2 regions of the Lysinibacillus sp. Ag94 genome follow, and region 2 is predicted to be linked to the other one. Evidence: a T-box and tRNA genes for the amino acid it is inferred to sense, from the RefSeq annotation. Region 2 holds a T-box; the other holds one or more tRNA genes.
The links. The T-box of region 2 lies ahead of metG (methionine--tRNA ligase). A T-box ahead of a tRNA ligase gene usually reads a tRNA of that ligase, here a tRNA-Met.
Positions count from the first base shown of each region.

Region 1: it has a tRNA-Met gene. The T-box ahead of metG (methionine--tRNA ligase) is inferred to sense a tRNA for this amino acid. The anticodon was not compared.

Region 1 is NZ_CP096780.1:3,736,555-3,748,767, reverse strand. It holds gene MY533_RS17560 (MgtC/SapB family protein) at 1-401, opposite strand, end outside; gene MY533_RS17555 (DMT family transporter) at 826-1,725, shown strand; tRNA gene MY533_RS17550 (tRNA-Ser) at 2,155-2,227, shown strand; tRNA gene MY533_RS17545 (tRNA-Asn) at 2,232-2,308, shown strand; tRNA gene MY533_RS17540 (tRNA-Ser) at 2,318-2,408, shown strand; tRNA gene MY533_RS17535 (tRNA-Glu) at 2,411-2,482, shown strand; gene nadA (quinolinate synthase NadA) at 2,656-3,759, opposite strand; gene nadC (carboxylating nicotinate-nucleotide diphosphorylase) at 3,746-4,606, opposite strand; gene nadB (L-aspartate oxidase) at 4,563-6,149, opposite strand; gene MY533_RS17515 (cysteine desulfurase family protein) at 6,241-7,320, shown strand; rRNA gene rrf (5S ribosomal RNA) at 7,879-7,994, shown strand; tRNA gene MY533_RS17505 (tRNA-Val) at 8,005-8,080, shown strand; tRNA gene MY533_RS17500 (tRNA-Thr) at 8,084-8,159, shown strand; tRNA gene MY533_RS17495 (tRNA-Lys) at 8,164-8,239, shown strand; tRNA gene MY533_RS17490 (tRNA-Leu) at 8,261-8,345, shown strand; tRNA gene MY533_RS17485 (tRNA-Gly) at 8,392-8,466, shown strand; tRNA gene MY533_RS17480 (tRNA-Leu) at 8,472-8,560, shown strand; tRNA gene MY533_RS17475 (tRNA-Arg) at 8,579-8,655, shown strand; tRNA gene MY533_RS17470 (tRNA-Pro) at 8,669-8,745, shown strand; tRNA gene MY533_RS17465 (tRNA-Ala) at 8,752-8,827, shown strand; tRNA gene MY533_RS17460 (tRNA-Met) at 8,854-8,927, shown strand; tRNA gene MY533_RS17455 (tRNA-Ile) at 8,935-9,011, shown strand; tRNA gene MY533_RS17450 (tRNA-Ser) at 9,027-9,119, shown strand; tRNA gene MY533_RS17445 (tRNA-Met) at 9,169-9,243, shown strand; tRNA gene MY533_RS17440 (tRNA-Asp) at 9,248-9,323, shown strand; tRNA gene MY533_RS17435 (tRNA-Phe) at 9,338-9,413, shown strand; tRNA gene MY533_RS17430 (tRNA-Gly) at 9,419-9,492, shown strand; tRNA gene MY533_RS17425 (tRNA-Ile) at 9,494-9,570, shown strand; tRNA gene MY533_RS17420 (tRNA-Asn) at 9,575-9,651, shown strand; tRNA gene MY533_RS17415 (tRNA-Ser) at 9,661-9,751, shown strand; tRNA gene MY533_RS17410 (tRNA-Glu) at 9,754-9,825, shown strand; gene MY533_RS17405 (S-layer homology domain-containing protein) at 10,254-12,213, shown strand, end outside.
Region 2 is NZ_CP096780.1:4,312,748-4,324,960, reverse strand. It holds gene MY533_RS20425 (BMQ_0737 family morphogenetic spore coat protein) at 435-1,073, shown strand; gene MY533_RS20420 (hypothetical protein) at 1,201-1,776, shown strand; gene MY533_RS20415 (hypothetical protein) at 1,769-2,065, shown strand; gene MY533_RS20410 (hypothetical protein) at 2,081-2,884, shown strand; gene rpmG (50S ribosomal protein L33) at 2,975-3,124, opposite strand; gene MY533_RS20400 (GTP-binding protein) at 3,294-4,487, shown strand; gene MY533_RS20395 (isoprenylcysteine carboxyl methyltransferase family protein) at 4,538-5,080, opposite strand; gene MY533_RS20390 (type III polyketide synthase) at 5,082-6,164, opposite strand; gene rsgA (ribosome small subunit-dependent GTPase A) at 6,532-7,608, shown strand; gene fosM (FosM family fosfomycin resistance protein) at 7,647-8,072, shown strand; gene MY533_RS20375 (HAD hydrolase-like protein) at 8,127-8,774, shown strand; T-box leader at 8,940-9,206, shown strand; gene metG (methionine--tRNA ligase) at 9,270-10,904, shown strand; gene MY533_RS20365 (2-isopropylmalate synthase) at 10,962-12,213, opposite strand, start outside.

The sequences.
Region 1 (12,213 bases), 580 kb from region 2:
ATAACAGCTAATGTAGCATCTATATAAAAGCCTGCGCCAACAGCAATCCCTATCCCAGCAGCTCCCCAGATCATTGCTGCAGTTGTTAAACCTGAGATACTATCATTCCCTCGTCTTAGAATAACACCTGCTCCAAGAAATCCAATCCCACTAACAATTTGGGCAGCCAAGCGTAAAGGGTCCATTGTAATGTTGATTTCTGACCTTGGGGGTGTTGAATAGGCGGTTTCAATCGAAATGACAGTTAATAAACAGCTAAATGTAGCGATAACTAAGCTTGTTTTTAATCCTACAGGCTTCTTTTTTAATTCCCTTTCGATACCGATTACTAAACTTAATGTGGCTGCAATTACTAATTTTATGCCAACTTCATATGTAATCATATTTTCCAAGGTTTCCATACGCAACCCTCCACAGATATTTCGTATTGCTAAGAGATATGCAAGGTGTCATTATTATATGTACATTACTTTTTTGTATTGTACATCACGATCGTAATGAAGTATAAGTATTTTTAATTTCTTTCACCACATATTTTTGGGAGCGAAAGCGAAGCGACAGCAACAAATGTTTTCTGTGCGAAAGCGAAGCGACAGCAACAAATGTTTTCTGTGCGAAAGCGAAGCGACAGCAACAAATGTTTTCTGTGCGAAAGCGAAGCGACAGCAACAAATGTCTTAACCTTTATAGGTAGTGACAGTAATACGAATATAAGTTAAGGTTTCCGGCGGATGACACGGAATTGGAAAGGGGTCCTTTATGCGGACATAAAGCCGAATCCAGACGTAATGATGCCGAGGTAAAATTTATTGGAGGTTGGATTTAATGGAGAAAGCCAAAATTCATCCATACATTCCTATTTTTATTGGCGTAATTTCTGTATCCTTGTCAGCCATATTTGTGAAATTAGCAAATGCAGAAGCGGGAGTTATTGCGTTTTACCGTATGTTCTTTTCGGTGTTAATAATGGCTCCTCTGTTTTTTTGGAAGTACACAAACGAGGTAAAGAAATTAAGAATACGTGATTGGCTATTTTCTTCTGTTGCTGGCATATTTTTAGCCTTTCATTTTATTTTATGGTTTGAATCACTTAATTACACCTCTGTAGCAAGTTCTACAGTTTTGGTTACACTACAGCCATTGTTTGCATTTGTAGGGACCTATTTTTTCTTTAAAGAGAACATTACTTTGAAAACCATTTTTGCAGGAGTTATTGCTATTGTCGGTAGTATTTTAATTAGTTGGGGAGATTTTAAACTTAATGGTACTGCATTTTATGGAGACATGCTTGCTCTTGTCGCGTGCGCACTCGTTACAGCTTACTTTTTATTTGGACAAGATGTACGGAAAAGATTATCCCTTGTGACATATACGATGATTGTTTATGCTGTTAGTACAATTACATTGTTTATCTATGTTCTTATTAAGGGGGAATCGTTCGGCCCTTATTCAACTATGGACTGGATATGGTTTATTTTATTAGCGATAGTTCCTAATTTATTTGGTCATACTCTATTTAATTGGTCAATTAAATACGTTAGTACAAATGTAGTCTCCATTGCGATTTTATTTGAACCAATTGGCGCGGCTATTTTAGCGCTTCTTATTTTTAATGAATATTTAATAGCCACACAAATTATTGGTGGATTCATTGTTATAGTAGGAATTCTCTTATTTGTAGTTGATGAGAAAAAGATTTTTAAACTTTTTTCAAAAAAAGCTTGATTTTTAAATTGCTATATTATATATTATTACTTGTCCTTAACAAGAAGGACGACTTGAAAAAAGATTTGAAAAAAGAATTTAAAAAAAGTTGTTGACATGAAATGAGTTAAATGTTAATATAAAGAAGTCGCTGAAAACAACGACATCAACATGAACCTTGAAAACTGAACAAGCAAAACGTAATCAATAAAGTTTTTAGTAACTAACCTTGAGTTAGTGAACGAAACAAAATTTTGGACATCAAACATGATGCCAGCAAAACAATTTGAGCTAATCAAATTTCTTTTTATGGAGAGTTTGATCCTGGCTCAGGACGAACGCTGGCGGCGTGCCTAATACATGCAAGTCGAGCGAACAGAGAAGGAGCTTGCTCCTTTGACGTTAGCGGCGGACGGGTGAGTAACACGTGGGCAACCTACCTTATAGTTTGGGATAACTCCGGGAAACCGGCGCACGCCTGATAAGCGTGAGGTCGATGGTTCGAGTCCATTTAGGCCCACCATTATTCCGAAGTAGCTCAGTTGGTAGTAGCACCTGACTGTTAATCAGGTTGTCGCAGGTTCGAGTCCTGCCTTCGGAGCCATTTTTTTGTGGGGAAGTACTCAAGAGGCTGAAGAGGCGCCCCTGCTAAGGGTGTAGGTCGGGTAACCGGCGCGAGGGTTCAAATCCCTCCTTCTCCGCCATTGGCCCGTTGGTCAAGTGGTTAAGACACCGCCCTTTCACGGCGGTAACACGGGTTCGAATCCCGTACGGGTCATACTGAAATGCAGTAGATGTAATGTACATCTACTGTATTTTTTTTGTATTAAAATAGTTTTTAAGATTCTAAGGTGAAATTTATTTATAATGAATTTCACAACATGCTTGCAAAAAAGACTTAGTAATTATAAATGACAAAACGTCTACCAGAAATGAGTAGACGTTTTGTCTTTATGCTCTTAATAGCATCCTTTCAAGTGAACTACGTGCTTCTTCAGCAGTGTGAGCATCTACTTGAATACGATTATGTGGTTGCCCCTTCTCTATACTTTCTAAGGACCAAAGCAGATGAGGAAGGTCAATTCGATTCATTGTAAGGCAAGGACAGAAGTTCTTATTTAAAGAGATAATATGCTTATCAGGGTGCTGCTGGATTATCCGATTAACAAGATTCATTTCAGTACCGATTGCCCATGCTGAACCACTCGGTGCTTTATTAATCGTATCGATAATGTATTTTGTAGAACCTGCTTTATCTGCAGCCGCAACAACTTCACGATTACATTCAGGATGAACAATGATACGCATAGTTGGATGAGCTTGACGTATAAGCTCCGTATGCTGAACTGTAAAACCTTCGTGAACGGAGCAGTGTCCCTTCCATAGGATGACTTGAATGTTTTCTGGAGACTGATCTGTCTCAAGCATATTTGTATGAGGATTCCAAACTGCCATATTTTCAAGCGGTATTCCTAAATCATACGCAGTATTTCTTCCTAAATGTTGATCTGGTAAAAAGAAAATACGTGGTTTTTGCGTAAATGCCCATTTAACCATTTCTTTTGCATTGGACGATGTTACGCAGGCTCCACCATGACGCCCAGTAAATGCTTTAATAGCAGCAGTAGAATTAACATATGTTAGAGGGATAATTGTATTGCCAAAGAGTTCTTGTAAAATCGGCCATGCTTGTTCTGTTTGATAAATGTCTGCCATGTCTGCCATTGAACAGCCTGCACGCATATCAGGTAAATAAACATGCTGTTGTTCAGTTGTGAGCATATCAGCTGTTTCCGCCATAAAGTGTACGCCACAAAATACTATATGTTCAGCTTCCTTGTTAGCCGCTGATAATTGAGCAAGCTGCAAGGAATCCCCTGTTGCATCTGCAAATTGAATCACTTCATCTTTTTGATAATGATGTCCAGGGATGAAGAGCTTACTACCTAATTTCTTTTTTATAGCTAAAATGCGAGATTCCATGTCATTTTCAGATAATCCACGATAATGCTCTGGCAGTAGTGATGTTTGTTGTAATAAGCTAGTGATGGACAATGGAATTAGCTCCTTTCGTTTTTACTTGTGCACTAATATCGAAGGCTTTTACTGAATGTGTTAGTGCTCCGAGTGAAATCCATTGAATACCTGTTTCTGCATAGGCATTTAAGTTATGAAGTGAAATGCCGCCTGAAGCTTCTGTAGCAATATGTGGTGGAACTACGGGAAGCCATTCACGTATTTCCTCAGGGCTACGATTATCAAACATAATGATATCTGCGCCGGCTGCAATTGCTTCATCCAATTGTGCTTTTGTTTCGATTTCGACTTCGATTTTAATGGTGTGACCAATTTTTTCACGGGCTAGCTGTACGGCCTTAGTAATACTACCTGCAAAAGCAATATGATTATCTTTTAGCATTATCGCATCGTATAAACCATTGCGATGGTTATAGGCGCCACCGATTCTAACAGCATACTTATCTAACATACGCATTCCGGGCATTGTTTTGCGTGTATCGCATATTTTCGCATTTGTACCTGCTGTTTCTCGTACCGCTAAATTTGTAGCTGTAGCAATAGCGGACATGCGCTGGATAAGATTTAAAATTACACGCTCACCCATTAATAACTTTTGAAGTGGTCCTTGGATAACGGCTAGAATATCACCAGCATTGACTTTGTCACCATCTTTTTTATAAAGGATAATATCCATAGATTGATCAAGAAGAAGAAATCCATGCTTAATGATAGGGGCTCCACAAAAAATGCCGCTCTCCTTCGCATAAAAAGAAAAAGATCCCTGCTGTTCTGGAGAAAATATAAATTCACTCGATAAATCCCCATCACCTATATCCTCATTAAAAAATTGTTTTAGCAATTCCTCGAGTTTGATGATATTCATATAATGAATTCCTCACTTTCATCTGTCCTTGTTGAAAAATGATCCAACGGTTTGCCCAATAATGATCATCTTGTGGTCTGTCAATGCGAATATGTGCTCCACGAGTTTCTTTTCGTGTAATGGCTGCGTGCGCCATTAATGTAGCGACAATATGCATCATGTAAAGTTCGAGTTCCTGCCGATTTAAGCTCTCTAAATCAACATGAAGAAGTGTTTGCATTGAGGGCAATTGTTGTACGAATTGTTCCATATCGATTGGATTTCGCACAATGCCTAATGTGTGCATCATCATTTGTCGTAATTGATCTTTTGTAAATAATGATGGCATTGTTTGTTGATGATGATTGTCATCAATTACGAAACTATTTTGCTTACAACCTGTTTGAATAATGTATTGGGCGGTTCTTTGTCCAAACGTAATGCCTTCTAAAAGAGAGTTACTAGCTAAACGATTGGCACCATGCACCCCGGTACAAGCAACTTCACCTATTGCATATAGATTAGGAATAGATGTTCTTCCCTTGTCATCAGCAACAACACCACCCATTAAGAAATGACTACCTGGTGCTACAGGGATTAATCCATTTTGTAAATGAACATGATTGTCATAGCAAAGCTGAGCAATCGTAGGGAATTTTTCTTCAAAGTGTTCGATACTTGAAATATCAATAAAGGTTTCCTGCCCAGCAGCACGTTTATTAAATAATGCATGTGCAGTAATATGGCGTGGTGCTAAGTCCAACTGCTCATGAATGCCTTTCATTATGGGATGACGCAGTACATCGACAAACTTTCCTCCGGCGCCACGGACAGCTTCAGAGACTAATCCTTTGGCCCGCCCTCCACACCAAAGTAAGCTCGGATGAAATTGCATAAATTCCATATCACTGATAGCAGCTCCAGCACGATATGCTAAAGCGATACCATCACCAGTATTCGTAGCAAAGTTAGACGTACAAGAATATAAAGCGCCCGCACCTCCTGTCGCTAGAATGACGTGGTGGGCAAGGTAGCGCTTCGTTCCCTCTGCTCCTTTTGTCAGAACACCAACACAATCACCATCTGTATTCAATAAAAGCTCGTAAGCCATTTCATAGCAATTCACAACGCTATTAGATGAAAGTTGTCTGAGTAAATAATCGATTATTACTTGGCCAGTACGATCACCACCTGCATGTAAAATACGGTGATGACTATGTGCCCCCTCTAAGCCTAGAGCGGGGGACCCATCAATTTGTCGATCAACTGGAAAGCCCTCATTTAATAAATCACTCATAATTTCTGTACCGTCTTCTATTAGTATTTCAACATTCCTTCTTTCATGATGATATTCACCAGCAATTAACGTATCAGCAATGTGAAACTTTGGATGATCTTCTTGACTTGTAACGGCAGCAATACCGCCTTGAGCACGATAAGAACTACTCATTTTAATTGAACATTTTGTAACTATCTGAACTAGAAAATGTCTTTCGAGTAGTCGAGCAGTTTGAAGTGCAGCAACGCCGCTACCAATAATAAGTACATCTGTCATTACATCCATACATATACCTTCTTTACAGTTGTCTTGACACATATCTTTACATAAAATAAAAGAGAAAACAAGACTTGATGAACTAGAAGGGAAGAATAAAATGATTTATTTGGATTACGCTGCAACCTCTCCAATGACTCCAAAAGCTCTTAAAGCATATTGTGAGGTAGCAATGCAGTATTATGGGAATAGTGCAAGCCTACATGATTTAGGTGGCCAAGCACATTATTTTGTTGAGCAGGCAAGAGCTGTCGTAGCAAAATCTCTTGGAGTAAATAGTGACGGTGTCATTTTTACTGGCAGCGGAACGGAGGGCAATTTAATTTCGATTTTGTCATTAGCTTTAGCGTCAAATAAAGGGAAGCACATTATTTCATCACAAGCTGAACACACTTCCGTGCATGCGGCTTTAAATACGCTTGAAAGACTGGGGTTTGTAATCACGAAGTTACCTTTACAGCAAGATGGTAGTATTCATGTAGAGCAACTACGAGAAGCCATACAAGAAGATACGGCTTTAATCACTATCCAACATGTAAATTCAGAGATAGGCTCTATTCAACCTATTGAAGAAATAGCCGAGATTGCCAAACAATCAAACGTTCTCTTGCATGTTGATTGTGTACAGTCCTTCTGTAAACTTCCGTTAAAGCAGAAAGTAGATGCTATTACAATATCAGCTCATAAAATAGGTGGGCCAAAAGGATGTGGAGCTATATATATTAACCCTAAGCTCCGTGTTCCTGCATTAGCACCAGGTGTCACGCATGAACGTGGGTTAAGGGGAGGAACATTAGATACGCCAGCTATTGTCGCTTTTGCTACGGCGATTGAAGATTATCAATATGAGCGGAAGCACTATGAAGCATTACGTCAATGTTTTAAGGAAAAATTACAAGAAACGTGTCAAATAATTGAGAGTAAGGAGCAATTGCCTAATATTTGTGGTGTACTAATGAAAAGAGTAGAGGGGCAATACGTTTTGTTAAAATTAAATGAAGCGGGGATATGTATTTCCACAGGAAGTGCCTGTGATAGTCATGGTGAATCTGGTACGAAGGCGATTTTATCAATGGGCTACTCTATGGAAGCGGCACGTCAATTTTTTAGAGTATCTTTTGGTCCCGCAACAACATTTGAGGAAATTGTTCAATTACAAATGGCTCTTTCGGTTATTTAACTTCTTTAGCAGATGTATTCGATAAGAAAGTGCAACGTCAGAAATGTTCTTTCACTTGAGAGGAAATTTAAGGTTTAAATGATTGAGGATAAAAGGAAACTAGAAAACTATCATGAAATAATTGTATTGTAAAATGATAAATTAACAGCCATGTTAGTTGAATCTATTAATAGTTTTTCGTGTATATTTTACTTTTTTAATTGATTGTAACGAAGAGCTACTCTGATTGATCCTGTTGCAGATTAAAAGCGAAGTGTCACGACAGTCAGAAAATAGAGTAGCTCAAATATTTTCATGAATTAAAATAGCTAAAAACACTTCTGTAAATTAATTGTTTTCTTTTAATTAATCAATTGTTATAATAAATAGCAGAGTGATAATTTCTCTTACATTACAAAAATATCTTCGAAAAGTAATGATTTCTTTTCTTTTATAAAAAAGTGTTGCACTATGTGAGAAAACGTTATACAATAATTCTTGTCTTGAAGGACAGGTAATAAAAACTTCAAAACGAAATACATAAGATTTTCAGCATACGAAGTATATTGAAAATAATAGTCTAGTGATGATGGCAAAGAGGTCACACCCGTTCCCATACCGAACACGGAAGTTAAGCTCTTTAGCGCCGATGGTAGTTGGGGGCTTCCCCCTGTGAGAGTAGGACGTCGCTAGGCATAATACCCAGGAGGATTAGCTCAGCTGGGAGAGCACCTGCCTTACAAGCAGGGGGTCGGCGGTTCGAGCCCGTCATCCTCCACCATTTGCCGGTGTAGCTCAGTTGGTAGAGCAACTGACTTGTAATCAGTAGGTCGTGGGTTCGACTCCTATCGCCGGCACCATTTTGAGCCATTAGCTCAGTTGGTAGAGCATCTGACTTTTAATCAGAGGGTCGAAGGTTCGAGTCCTTCATGGCTCACCATTTAAATTGCCAACAAAATATGCGGGTGTGGCGGAATTGGCAGACGCACTAGACTTAGGATCTAGCGCCGCAAGGCGTGGGGGTTCGACTCCCTTCACCCGCACCATTTTTAAAATTTCATAATTGCCAGGATAAATAAATCTTATGCACATGCGGAAGTAGTTCAGTGGTAGAACACCACCTTGCCAAGGTGGGGGTCGCGAGTTCGAACCTCGTCTTCCGCTCCAAATGTGCCGGGGTGGCGGAACTGGCAGACGCACAGGACTTAAAATCCTGCGGTAGGTGACTACCGTGCCGGTTCGATTCCGGCCCTCGGCACCATTTTTATTTTAATCATTAGCGCCCGTAGCTCAATTGGATAGAGCGTCTGACTACGGATCAGAAGGTTATGGGTTCGACTCCTGTCGGGCGCGCCAAATTAATATTTATCGGAATGTAGCTCAGCTTGGTAGAGCACTTGGTTTGGGACCAAGGGGTCGTAGGTTCGAATCCTGTCATTCCGACCATTTTATGGGGCCTTAGCTCAGCTGGGAGAGCGCCTGCCTTGCACGCAGGAGGTCAGCGGTTCGATCCCGCTAGGCTCCACCATAAAAGATAACCAGTATAAAGATCCTGGCGGCGTAGCTCAGCTGGCTAGAGCGTACGGTTCATACCCGTAAGGTCGGGGGTTCGATCCCCTCTGCCGCCATCTTAAAGGACCTTTAGCTCAGTTGGTTAGAGCAGACGGCTCATAACCGTCCGGTCGCAGGTTCGAGTCCTGCAAGGTCCACCATTTATATAATATTACGGAGGTATACCCAAGTCTGGCTGAAGGGATCGGTCTTGAAAACCGACAGGCGGGTAACACCGCGCGGGGGTTCGAATCCCTCTACCTCCTCCATTTTATAGTTAAATGGTGCTTGAAAAACTCGAAAAGAATATATTATTAACGCGGGGTGGAGCAGTGGTAGCTCGTCGGGCTCATAACCCGAAGGTCGTTGGTTCAAATCCGGCCCCCGCAACCAAAATGGTCCCGTGGTGTAGCGGTTAACATGCCTGCCTGTCACGCAGGAGATCGCCGGTTCGATCCCGGTCGGGACCGCCATTTTTTAAAAATATGGGTCAGTAGCTCAGTTGGTAGAGCATTAGATTGAAGCTCTAAGTGTCGGCGGTTCGATTCCGTCCTGACCCACCATATTTGCGGGTGTAGTTTAATGGTAAAACCTCAGCCTTCCAAGCTGATGTCGTGAGTTCGATTCTCATCACCCGCTCCAAGGGCCTATAGCTCAGCTGGTTAGAGCGCACGCCTGATAAGCGTGAGGTCGATGGTTCGAGTCCATTTAGGCCCACCATTATTCCGAAGTAGCTCAGTTGGTAGTAGCACCTGACTGTTAATCAGGTTGTCGCAGGTTCGAGTCCTGCCTTCGGAGCCATTTTTTTGTGGGGAAGTACTCAAGAGGCTGAAGAGGCGCCCCTGCTAAGGGTGTAGGTCGGGTAACCGGCGCGAGGGTTCAAATCCCTCCTTCTCCGCCATTGGCCCGTTGGTCAAGTGGTTAAGACACCGCCCTTTCACGGCGGTAACACGGGTTCGAATCCCGTACGGGTCATACTGAAATGCAGTAGATGTACATTACATCTACTGCATTTTTTTTATGGTACTTTATCAAACTACGAAAATTCCTTTCCGTCGTACCGCTGTTGCAGCTAGAATGCTCGTTCCATCGAGTCCGCTTATTCATTATTCTTCCGCTTATCACGTTTAGAGATAATCGTGTATAACCTTCATTTGGCCTTGGCTCTACACTTTCTAAAAAGCTAAAAAACAACCTTAAGATCCGCGTCCCTCTCATAAATAAAACAATAAAATTAGGCAATTCATTTAGAAAAAATTAATATATTTAGTATTTGCTTTGTGTTCACTATTGAATTGGACAAATAATCCATGGTAAATGGTCATAATATTGGTATATCCTTTGGAATATATCTATCTTTCTTTTATAATGGGAATGAATAGAATTCATAGGAGGTAATAAATGTGAAAAAAAAGCAGAGTAAATGGATTATGAGTGCAGCTTCTGCTGCTTTAATTGCTGCAGCAGTTGTTCCTACTGCAAGTGCGGCTAATTTTACAGACATAGCAAAAAGTGACCATAAAGAGGCCATTTTGGCACTAGCAGATGCAAAAATTGTAGCTGGATATCCAGATGGTACATTTAAGCCAAACGGGGTCCTTACGAAAGGCAATGTAACGAAATTTTTAGGGAAATGGCTAGTATTAGAACACTTCCAAGTGCCAGCAGACTACAATAAAAAAGTACGTTTTACAGACATGCCTACATCTTCAAAAGATAAAGAATTACTACAGTATGCAGCGCTTATAAATGATAATGGTATTTTCAAAGGGACTAACAATAAGTTATTACCTTCCGAATATATCTCGCGCGAACAAATGGCTTCTATTTTAGTACGTGCAATTGAAAAAGTTTACGATATCGATTTAATTGCGATGTATAAAAAAGAAAACTTTAAATCATCTATTACAGATTTAAAAGTAGCTTCACCAGAAAATCATGAGGCTATCATCGCATTAGAATATGCAAAAATTACAAATGTAACGACATTTAATCCGAAAAAGACACTAACACGTGGTCAATTTTCATCATTTTTACATCGTTCAATGACGAATATCGGTGAAATGGTAAGAGGCCCTGAAGTGTCCATCCAAACAGTTAAAGTTATAGATGCAAAAACACTACAGGTAACATTAACAGATGGGACAAGCCAAAAGGTAACATTAGCGACACCGCTTACTGAAAATGTAGAAACGAAGGTAGATTTCAAGATTAATGACAAGTCATATTCCGCTGTTGTTACATATGAAGTGAATGAGTTAAATGTACAATCAATTGAGGGCATTAATGCTTCTCAGATTAAAGTTGTTTTTAACCAAGCGATTGATCCACTTTCTGTGATAAAAGCAGATGGGAAATTACAGGATAATGTTGTAGCTTTCTCTAATGTCGATACTTTAAGAGCACTATCGGTTATAAAAACAGAAATCAGTGCTGATAAAAAATCAATCATCTTTACAATGAATGAACCATTAAAAGGTACACATCGTTATGTGTTCAGCAACATCAAAGCGGAAAAGGGTACAGTGCTTCAAAAAGTAGATGCGAATTTTGTTATTGCTGGAGATACACAAGCGCCTACGATTTTAGGCACAACGCAAGGAAAAAATTCTTCAATCGTTAAAGTGCAGTTTTCTAAGCCAATGGCAGCATTTCCAAATGAGCGCATTCAATTTACATTAGCAAATGGTACAAAGGTATCGAATGTAGTTGGAAGCATTGAGCAAAACTCAACTGAAGCAACATTTGACTTATCAGCTGCAACAATGAATGGTGTGTATTTAACGCCTGGTACAGCTGTTCAAATTACATTCGTAGCGGCAACAGATATGGCAGGGAATATTATTTCACCGAACCCTTCTACGGTAACAGTGAAAAAGGGAGATAAGGATGGTGTTCCGCCGACACTATCTTCTGTTACACAAACTGGACCAAATACGTTCCAGCTATTGTTCTCAGAGGAAATTCAACCACTTTATTCATATGACCTTTCAGTGAAAAGCGGCCAGACTTCAATTTCTGTGAATTCTGTAGAGAAAGATCCTAAAAATGGTCGTTTATTTAATGTTACGGTGGATCCAAAAAGCTCGCTTCAAGGAATTACAACGATTGGGACAGCTTCTAGTCGTGTAATAACCGACTTATCAGGTGAAACGGCAACATTCTCAACAGCGTATAACTTTATAAGAGATGACAAAGCGCCAGCGCTAATAAATTCTGAAATTGTTTACGGTGATAGTGTAGAATATTTACAATTAACTTTCGATAAGCCAGTACAGTTAGGCGTTAACGCAAAAGCATCATTTACTGGGAAATTCGTCAATAATTACATTTTATATGAGGTATCAAGAGGACCTCAAAGTG
Region 2 (12,213 bases):
TTCACCCCTTTCAGTCCATTTATATTTTATTAAAAATGTTTACTTTATGTTACAAATATACCGGTCCTTTCAAACATTTTAGTTTCTTCTTAAGAAAGGGCGGTATAAGCAAAAACGATACATACTGATACTTTAGTATTTTAACTTGCAATTATTTTTCGTAACGAAAGTAAAGCACCAGTTACAGAAGACTCCCGCCTTTATAGGTGATACATTGCTGAATTAAGTTACTTTTCGGCAGGTTCAAACACCTGCTAAAAATAGAGGAACTCAGCCACGTCCTGTGGCAATTTATCTGTGCGACAGCGGCAATTTTGCTGAAGCATAATTGATTCATAAAAATCAGAACGAATTACTTTTTAGCCCATGCACTTTTAGTTAGAAAACATAAGATACAAACGAAAGGTAAAAAAAATTATGGAGGTGTCAAAAGGATGCTAGAGAATATGCCATCCCAGGCGCAAGAACTTATTTGTATAAACGTCGATAAGGTATTTGACTGGATTGTAAAGGAAATGTCGTTTGATTTTTCCCCTACTGGACCAATTACTTTTCCAGGAGTAACGCCAACGACGGATTTAACAGGTGCAGTAGTTACATGTAAGGTAGTTCCATCAACAACAAACCCTATTGTTATCTTGAACCGTGAGAATCGCCAATTCTCAATTGATGGTGCAACTGTATGTCTTCAAAATTTAACTATTCAAAAGAACTTTATTCTTACGATAGTTGTTTGTCTACCGAACGGCACTATGTTCACAAGCAATACTATTCCACTTTCTCGTTGCGAACAAGTTACATTATGTGCGCCAACAGGGACAGATGTAGAAATTTTATTCACGGATTTAGATTGTTTCGTGTGTACAACTGGAACATTAACTGCTGGAGCAGGGACAATTACGTTTTCTGCATTAACGATTACTGTATCTGTTTGCCAAAGTATTCAATCTACATTCCCAGTAACTGTGGAATTCTTAGCGACTTTCTGCGAACCAAGAGCAGAATTACCGTTCGCATGTCCGGGTGTAGTACGCCCACAGCAGTGCCCTGCTATCTTCCCAACAGTTGGTTAATGGTACTAACACATAGAAGAAAATCATATTATAAAGAGAGGTTAATCCTCTCTTTTTTTTTATGAAAGATTTAAGACAGTTAAAGTAGGTTGGTTAATTAAATACTATTGGCAAGGGGGTACTAATTATGACTACTCGTATCGATCATGTGGAAGAAAAGATAAATGAACTAAAAAAACAAACAGATTTTTATGTTCATGAAATTAAAAAAACGGTTGAGAAGCTTATTATTCCGGATAGTGTCAACATCATTAGTTATTTCACGTCCTCGTTCAATATTTCTTATAATCCTGATGAGGAAAGCTTATGCTTGGGCTCCTATCATATTCGCAATATAGGGAGTCAGCCTATAACGAATCCGTATCTATGTATAAAACTGCCTGAAGACTCTCCATTCTCTTTCTCAGGAAGGTATGTCTATGAACATTTCGCACCAAATTTAAAAGGCAACAGTAGCTGGGAACGAATCAATGATCAATCGAGCAAGGAGGAATTCTGGCTTAGACCTATAGGCAAAACAACGTTAGAGCCAAACGAAACATTATCATTTCCTAACTTTCAAATTAAGTGGGGTCATAATTTTTCTTATTCAGGAAGTATCATGGGTTTTACATATTGTGATGAGTTCAAAGATGGTGTCGTTGTCTTAAATCCTATTAATCTCAATGGAATTAGTCATAGACAGGAGGATGAAAATGAGTGAGTCTGAAAATATAAATCAAAAAATAGATAGTGTTGTCCATCAACTAATAAAGGAACAGCTTACGAATCTATCTAACTATAATAATACGAAAAATAATAGCTTTGCTTATCTCGAAAAAGGCACATTGAATCTACTTCTTGCCTATTTAATGTCAGGAGAAAAGAGCAAAGCTGAAGAAATTGGTGATGAGGAAATAGACATTAAGATTATTAAGCAGCTTGATGAGATGTTAGAGGATAGTAAGGAGCAATTTGAAGAAGTGATTAGTTTACTTAAAAAAATGTCGTGATTAGGAGGCGCGAGAGTGGATAATGATATTGTTAAAAACAATGATCCTATTCAGTTGCAGCAAATGATCATTTTTTTAAGAGCAGAATTAGCGAAATATAAAAATGAAGTTAAAAGGCTCAGAGATAGTGATTATTATTCACTAGTACTGAGATTAGAGCGGGAAAATGTTCAATTAACAAAGCAGAAAAGGGAGCTTTCGATGGAGCTTTTAAAGCAGAAGAGAGACCATGAAAAAAAACTTAAAACTTACTATGAAGATATACAAGCAAGAGAAACCCAGAAGAAAAAACAACTTTCTTCGATAGAGGGTTTATTAAAGGAATTAGAAGAGCTGCGTGCAGAAAATAAGCTAATGAAGGACACGTTAAAATCTGCTAAAGATAAATTACTTTCTACAAATTCAGATGTTCATGATAAGACTATAGTCGATTGCCTTGAAAAGAAGCTGAACGTTTTTACAAAGGATATAAGCCAACAAATGAATACTATCATTGAAGCCCTTGAAAGATCCCGTTTAGAACAAGCCAGTTCAGACAATCTTAATAAGCATTTAACCAAAGAATTAGAGGAGAAAAGTAGTGAGATAGCAAGATTAACGGAAGAATTGGCGGATATCAAAAAATATAGCCTTTCTCTGAGTGGAAAAACGATAATGAATCCAGGGTTTATTACACATATAGATGCTCAAGTAAATAAGGTATTTGCTCAATCAATGGATTTTGAGAAGCAATTGAATCATAAATTACGCTTACTTGAGGATCTGGAACATAAATTGAACGAGCTTACTATCGACATCAATACTGATAAAATTGTATAAAGTTTGTGTTGCAAGCTGTTTCAAAAGTACGACAGACACTTTTGAAACAGCCATTTTTATGTTACTAGTGAACTCTAGACATAATACATATTATTTCGTTTCTCTGTGTAATGTAACTCTTTTCAAACGTGGTGAATATTTCTTAAGCTCCAGCCTTTCTGGATTAGTTCGTTTATTTTTTGTAGTGATATAGTTTTTATCACCTGTTTCTGTACAGGCTAATGTCACTTGTACACGCATAAAATAACCCCCTTTTAAATCGTAATAATTACGCTTTATACATTATTATTTTTAGTGAAATATGTCAATACCGTATTTCCGTAAAGTTTTTAGCGTTGCGTTTTTTAGGACTCTATGTTTTAATTACGAAATGTAAATAGTAATAATTACGATTTAAGGAGTTGTAAAGATGACAAAGAAAATCCCCGTTACAGTGTTAAGTGGTTATTTAGGTTCTGGTAAGACAACAATGATGAATCACGTTTTACAAAATGAAAAAGATATGCGTGTTGCTGTAATCGTCAATGATATGAGTGAAATTAATATCGATGCAGAACTAATTGCAAATGGAAGCGGCATTTCACGAACAGAGGAAAAATTTGTGGAGCTATCGAATGGTTGTATTTGTTGCACGCTACGTGAGGATTTATTACAGGAGGTGGAGCGTCTCGCGAAGCTCGGTACTATTGATTATATTTTAATTGAATCGACGGGGATTAGTGAACCAATACCTGTTGCCCAAACATTTAGCTATTTAGATGAGGAGCTTGGTATTGATTTAACAATGTTTTGCCAGCTTGATACGATGGTGACAGTTGTAGATGCGAATCGTTTTTGGCATGATTTTCAGTCGGGTGAAAGCCTTTTAGAGCGTAAGGAGGCAGTCGGCGAGTTAGATGAAAGAGATGTTGCCGACTTACTCATTGACCAAATCGAATTTTGTGATGTCCTTGTATTAAACAAATGTGATTTAGTATCAGATGAAGAGCTTGAAAGATTAGAACGTATTTTACGTGCATTACAACCTGAAGCCAAGCTAATTCGTACAGTAAACGGTGTAATAGAGCCCGCTGAGATTTTAAATACTGGACGCTTTGACTTTGAACGGGTATCAGAATCTGCTGGCTGGTTAAAAGAATTAGAGCTTGGTCATGAAAATCATACACCGGAAACGGAGGAGTATGGCATTTCTTCTTTCATTTATAAGCGTAGAAGACCATTTCATCCAATGCGATTTGTAGAATGGTGTGATCATATGCCAGAATCGATTGTCCGAGCAAAGGGTATTATTTGGAGTGCGAAACATCAGAATGTTGCATTATTACTATCACAGGCAGGTTCATCGGCAAAAATAGAACCAGTTTCTTATTGGGTAGCCGCTCTACCAAAGGAACAACAGCAGGATGTTTTCTTGCAAAGTCCTGAGGTAGTAGAAGATTGGGATGAGGAATTTGGAGATCGCATGACACAGCTCGTTATTATTGGTGTTGATTTAGATAAAGAGGCGATTATAAAAGAACTAGACAAGTGTTTATTAACGGAAGATGAGTTTAATAACTCATGGGATGGTTTACAAGATCCGTTCAATTGGGAATGGCATTAAATCTTTTAGCAAGTGTTTAGATAGCGAAAGCGAAACAAAGAAGATTTCGGCTAGGATTCCGAAATCTTCTTTTGAAATACATGATTATAATTAGTCGCATCTCGCAAGGCTTTTTCCTCAAGTGGAATGCGTACGGAGAGCATTGTCACATTTAAAAGTGTAAAGCAAAATGCTGTAAAATATGCTTGAAACATTAAAGGTAGAAGCATAATTTCTAAGCAAACTACAGCGTAATTTGGATGACGCATAAATGTGTAAGGGCCTTTTCGTACAACTTCTGCATTCGGCAATATGAGTATTTTTGTGTTCCAAAAAGACCCCAATGAACGGATACACCAAATGCGTAATACTTGAACGGCAATAAATAATAAAAATAATAACGGAAATAAAGGAGATAAACTTTTATGATTAGTAACGACTTCAATAATTAAAAATAGGAAAAAACCAGCATGCAAAGCAACCATATATGGATAATGAGAAGAACCAACTTCGTATGCCCCTTGTGAAAGCATCCATCTTTCATTGCGTTTTGCAATGAAAACTTCTGTCAATCTTTGTAGAATGACGAGGAACAAAATAATGTAAATAATCATGCTACTCCCTCCATTTAAGTAATACAGCTTCAGCACAGAAGCCAGGGCCGAGAGCGACGAGCAAGCCAGTATCCTCTACTTGTCCTTCGTTTAACATAAATTGCTCCAATACATATAGCACCGTAGGAGATGACATATTTCCGTGAAATTTCAATATTTCCCGAGAAATATCGGTTTTTTTGGAAGCTAGATATAGAGTATCTTCATAAGCTTTTAACACTTTTTTACCGCCGGGATGTGCGATGAAATGGGTAAGCTGTTCATTGTATAGTTCATGTTCCAATAAAAATTGTTCAATGAATGGCCCGAGCCAATTGGTGATGATGGCAGGAATACTTTTCTGAAAAACGACATGTAGACCATTGTTCTTAATATTCCAACCCATAACATTTTCTGAATCGGGCATCCATTTAGAGCCAGTCCCGATAATAGCAGGTATTGGTTTTTTTACTGCGATATTCACGTCATCTCCACAGACGAGTATACATGCGGCTCCATCTGCAAAAAGAGACGCACCGATTAAATTGCTTTTTGAAAAATCATTTGGCTGAAAGGTTAGACTACAAAGCTCGACACAAACGACAAGAACTTTTGCTTCTGGATGGGCACGACAAAAATCATAGGCTCTACTAACACCCGCCGCACCACCAGCACAGCCAAGTCCCCAAAGTGGAATACGTTTAAGTCTGTCTGAAAAAGGAAGTTTATTCATAACTCGTGCATCAATACTTGGTGTGGAAATACCAGTACTACTTACAAAAATAATAGCATCAATGTCTTTAGGAGAAACCGGTGATTGTAAAAACGCTTCATTTTGTAAACAGGCTTGAATGACATCAACGCTATATTGTGTAGCTAGTTCAATATATAAATTGTTTCGTTCCTCAAAGGAATGATCGGTACGATGCCATTCAGGTGGTACACAAAAATGGCGTGTTGCAATACCACCATTCTCAAAAACTTTTAAGTAACGTTCTAACTTAGGGATTTTCGCATGGAAAAGTTCCTTTGTTAGCTCCTCTGCGTTTATTTGTTGTAATGTGTACGGTGGTTGGTATGTACTAATAGAAATGATTTTTGACAATTCAACATCTCCTTCGCCAATAGTGGTCTTGTTTATTGTATGCAGGGGGGGAGGGGATACATGCTTGTTAGAAGATAATTGACAATTTCGGAATATTTAGCTATATTGGAAATAACTAAATCGGAAGTAGGTGATGTGACATGATGAATAGATCCGTTTTTAACGAGCTGCAATTCGGTTTGTTCAGTTTCGCACGCCTAAAATATATAAATTGACCACACCGTGTATTTAAATGATAATTGTGGTAATTTGTATATTCTCTTAAATGTGCCTGTGAACCTTGTAACTGCCGAATTGCGCAGAGACAAGGTTTTTTTGATTAATTTCAATTGATACAAAGGATATTCACATTTAGGAGGAAAACAACTTGAATTTAACAACTTTAGGATTTTCAACATATTTTGAAGAGCAAATGACTGGATTTAAGCAGGAGGCTAAGCTGGCGAATTGTGTGCCGGCTAGGGTTACTTTAGAGCATAAACATTCCTATCGTGTACTAGCTGAAGAAGGTGAGTGGCTGGCAACGATTGCTGGACATTACGCCTATACATCATTAGCACGGGAAGATTTTCCCGCAGTAGGAGATTGGGTGCTAGTCGAGAAAATGCCTGGTGAGGAAAAGGCGATCATTCATAAATTGTTTACACGTAAATCAGTCTTTTCCCGCAAGGCCGCGGGGCTGGAAATACAAGAGCAGATTGTAGCATCGAATGTTGATATCGTACTTCTTGTTATGAGCTTAAATGCAGACTTTAATATTCGTCGTTTAGAACGCTATTTAGTAGCTGCGTGGGATTCGGGTGCAAAGCCGATCGTTGTATTGACGAAGGCAGATCTTTGTGAAGATGTTGCTAGTAAAATACGTGAGGTTGAGTCTGTAGCGTTTGGTGTAGATGTTTTTGTGACTAGTGCACTGTCAGGTGAGGGCTTAGAAGATATTCGTGCGCTATTTACGGAAGGTGTGACGGGCGCATTACTTGGTTCTTCTGGCGCAGGGAAATCCACATTGACAAATGCTCTTAGTGGTGAGGAGCTTATGAAGGTTTCAGGTATTCGTGAAGATGATGCGAGGGGGCGCCATACAACAACACATCGTGAGTTAGTTTTATTGCCAGAAGGCGGCTGTTTAATTGATACACCAGGAATGCGGGAGCTACAATTATGGGATCAGAGTGATAGCTTATCCGCTAGTTTTCAGGATATTGAGGAACTTTCTGCGGCTTGTCGTTACAGGGATTGTACACATCAGAAGGAGCCACACTGTGCTGTACAGCAAGCAATTACAGATGGTGTACTTGAACGATCACGTCTCCAAAGCTACTTTAAATTGCAAAGAGAACTTGCTTTTATCGAACGCAAAACAAATGCTCAGGCTAGACTAAATGAGCAACGCAAATCGAAGCAAATTGCGAAAGGCTTAAAGAAGGGCAAAAAATCAAATTAGTAAGAGTGAGCAGCAATTTCATAGTTGGGGGTACGAAAATGACAATCCAAAACATAAATCATTTATTATTTTCAGTGTCAAATTTAGAGACATCCATCGCATTTTATGAAAAGGTTTTTGACGCAAAATTATTAGTGAAGGGTAGAAGTACAGCCTATTTAGATGTAAATGGGCTGTGGCTTGCCCTGAATGTAGAACAGGATATCCCACGCAATGACATACATCAATCCTATACACATATAGCGTTTTCTATCCAGGAGGCCGATTTTGACAAAATGTATGAAAAGCTAGTCCATCATAATGTCAACATTCTGGAAGGCAGACAAAGAGATGTACGAGATAAAAAATCGATTTACTTCACGGATCCAGATGGTCATAAATTCGAATTTCATACAGGGACTTTACAGGACCGATTGGATTACTATAAGAAGGAAAAAATGCATATGGAGTTTTTTGACGTCTAATGATTGCAACACTCCTTCTAATGAAAACGTAATAATAGTAGAAGGGGTGATTTTATGAAAAAAGCTATTATTTTTGATATGGATGGTACTTTATTTCAAACAAATCTAATATTAGAGCCAGCATTATCGGCGACGTTTAATGTGCTGCGTGCAAAGGGCTTGTGGCAGGGAGAAACACCAATAGAGAAATACCGTGAAATTATGGGTGTTCCATTACCTGTTGTCTGGGAAACGTTATGTCCTATGCACACGCTAGAGACACGTGAAGAAAGCAACGCATTATTCCATGTTAAGCTTATTGAACAAATACGTAATCGCCAGGGCGCATTATATCCAAATGCAGAGCAAACTCTTGCTATATTGGCAGAAAACTATGATTTATTTATCGCCAGTAATGGGCAAACAGAGTATTTACAAGCAATAGTAGAAACCTATCAATTACGGCGTTTTATCAACGGTACATATAGTATTCAGTCCATTTCGAGCGGTCATAAATCTGATTTAGTGAAAAAGGTCATCGAGGAAAATGCCATTGAATGCGGCGCAGTTGTAGGTGATCGTTCTTCTGATATTCAGGCAGCTCGGGATAATCAGTTGCTTTCAGTTGGTGTACGTTTCGACTTTGCGCAGGACACAGAATTACGAAAAGCGGACATTGTCATTAATAATTTAAAAGAGTTGCTTGAAATAAAGCTTGGATAAAATTTTATCGACTACATTTTCTGATTTATCACCCAACTTTTTCGTTTTATCGAAAAGATTGAATGATTTATCGCCTAAGTTTTTCAGTTTATCGAGAACTAAGAGCAATTTATCGACATGCATTGCAATTCAACGGCATAAAGAGTAAAATGGTGGAAATCTATAGTAAAAGCATTGATAAGGAAAAGTAAATTGGAGAAGCATTATATAGAGAGCCTCTGTTGGTGGAAATGAGGTAAATGCCCCCTTTTGAAAATGACCTTTGAGCTTCGTACCGAAAGCAAGTTTGCGAGTAGATTACGACGAGATGGGCACTCGTTACAACAGCGGCAGTATCTTTCATTAAAAATTTGAATGAGACGCACTGATGGAGGCAAATAGTGTGAGCTATTTGTAAATATAGGTGGTAACACGGGTATACTCGTCCTAATCAATTTTGATTAGGGCGTTTTTTTATACACTTTTTTACAATTTTGTTGAGGGGAGCAACTTAGGATGACAATTGTTATTGGAGGCGCGTGGCCATATGCAAATGGTTCTTTGCATTTAGGGCATGTTGCTGCATTATTACCGGGTGATATTTTGGCTAGATATTACCGACAAAAGGGCGAGAAGGTTTTATATGTTTCGGGAAGTGATTGTAATGGTACACCAATCTCAATTCGAGCTGCGCAAGAAAATACGACAACGGAAGCAATTGCTAATCATTATCATGAAGAGTTTTCAAGATGCTTCAATGATTTAGGATTTACTTACGATATGTATACGCGAACAGATGCGCAGCACCACCATGAATCTGTTCAGGCAATTTTTTCACAGCTGCTAGCGAACAAATTTTTATATAAAAAGAAAATTGAACAAGCATACTGTGAAACAGATAAGCAGTTTTTACCGGATCGATTTGTAGAGGGGATTTGTCCAATCTGTGGTGCGAAGGCGCGTGGTGATCAATGTGATCATTGCTCAACGATTTTAGACCCGCTCGATTTAATCGATAAACACTGTAAAATTTGTGGGAATGAGCCAATTATCAAAGGGACAGAGCATTTTTATTTTGCTTTTAGCCAGTTTCAGGGGAGGTTGGAGGCTTATTTAGCGAAGGCAAAGGCGGAAAAACGCTGGCGAGTCAATGCCTTAGGTTTAACAGAACGTTACTTGGCAGAAGGGGTACCGGACCGCGCAGTAACAAGGGATTTACCAAATGGTATCGATGTGCCAGTACCAGGTTTTGAAGGCAAAAAAATATATGTGTGGATTGAAGCAGTAGCAGGTTACTTAACAGCGAGCATTGAATGGGCGAAGCAGCATCAACTAGCGATTGAAGATTTGTGGAATGAAGAAACGATTTCGTATTATGTGCATGGTAAGGATAATATTCCGTTCCATACAGTTATATGGCCAGCTATTCTTATGGGGATAGGAGCAGAGGCCTTACCAACACATATTGTTTCAAACGAATATTTGACATTAGAAAAACGAAAATTATCGACGAGCCAAAACTGGGCGGTATGGGTACCTTATATTTTGAGTCGATACGATGCCGATTCTCTTCGTTATTATTTAACTATAAATGCGCCAGAAAATCGTGATACTGATTTCTCGTGGCGAGAATTTATTTATAGTCACAATGGTGAATTACTCGGTGCTTATGGTAATTTTGTCAATCGAACATTGAAGTTTTTAGAGAAATCGTTCGCTAGCCAAGTGCCTCATGCAGAGGTAGATGACACGATTCGAAAACATACGATTCAGCTATTTAATGATGTTGGGATTCAAATAGAAGCGGGTCATTTTAAACAAGCTTTAGAGGCTATTTTTGAATACATTCGTGCGGCTAATCGCTATTTTGATGAGCGGCAGCCGTGGCTACAGGTGAAAGAGAATGTAGAAGCTGGCAATCAAACACTTGCAACATGTGTTTATATAATTGCTAATCTTGGACAGCTGTTACATCCATTTTTACCGTTTTCAGCTGAAAAGGTGAGAAAGATGTTAAGAATCAACGAAGTAAAGTGGCATGAGCAAGTGGACTTACCAACAAGTATTAGCGAAGTGACGCCACTGTTTGAGCGTCTTGATGTTGAATTAATTGAAGAGGAATATCAAAAGCTAGTGGAGGGCAGCCGCTAGGAATAGTGAAAGCAGTATGACTCAACGTGTCATACTGCTTTCACCTGCGGATGTATGTTAGTTCAGAACAGGCGTTAATTTAGCGACAACAATACTATTGATCGCATTAATATAAGCTAGCGCACTCGCTTTTAAAATATCTGTATCTGCCGCTTTGGCGATATATTTTTCACCTTCATGCTCGATTGTAATTTTTACTTTTCCAAGCGCTTCTTTGCCACGGGAAACGCTATTGATATTATATTCTACAAGTTTTACATCAATGTTTGTAATTTCTGCGATGGCAGAATATAGGGCATCAATCGGACCTGAGCCAACTGCACTTGCTTTAAATATCTCCTCGCCTTTACGTACTTTCACACTTGCTGAAGGGAAGCTTGCGTTGCTGACGACTTGTAAATCATCGAAGTCAAAGAATTGATCACTATAATGAGTGGCATTTGCATTGTTTGCGTCATGTTTTTCATAATAGCTTTCCACAATAACATATAAATCGTGATCGTAAACTTCTTTTTTTGCGTCCGCGAGCTTTAAGAAGCCTTCGAAAATTCCTTCAAACTCATCTGCTGAAAGATTGGAGAAGCCAAGTTTTTCAAGGGCATTTTTCACCGCATGACGCCCAGAGCGAGCTGTCAGGACTAGCTCCATATCGTCTAGGCCTACATCTTCTGGATGGACGATTTCATAAGCATCACGAGATTTTAGAAGGCCGTCTTGATGAATACCTGAGGAATGGGCAAAAGCATTATCCCCAGTTATCGCTTTGTTTACTTGTACGTCTAAGCCCATGAAGCTTGAAACAAGACGAGATGTATTCATAATTTCTCTTGTGTTAATACGTGTCTCAGCATTGTATACAGAGCCACGTGTTTTCAATGCCATGACGACTTCTTCTAATGCGGCATTTCCTGCGCGTTCGCCAATGCCGTTAATTGTACATTCTACTTTATCCGCGCCGTTTTTAATCGCAGCAAGCGTGTTAGCAGTGGCCATACCAAGGTCATTATGGCAATGAACACTCAACAAAACACGATCGTTTAGATTTTTCATACGTTCATTTAGTTTATAAATCATCGCTCCGAATTCTTCGGGCTCTGCAAAGCCGACTGTGTCAGGTACATTAATCATTGTTGCACCAGCCTTCATGACGGCTTCGATCGTTTTCCAAAGATACTCGAAATCTGAACGAGATGCGTCTTCTGTTGAATATTGGACTTGTGGTAGAAGCGTTTTCGCATATTTTACTGCATCAACACCAATCTGTAGAATTTGATCCTTGGATTTGCTAAATTTTTTCTCAACATGAATA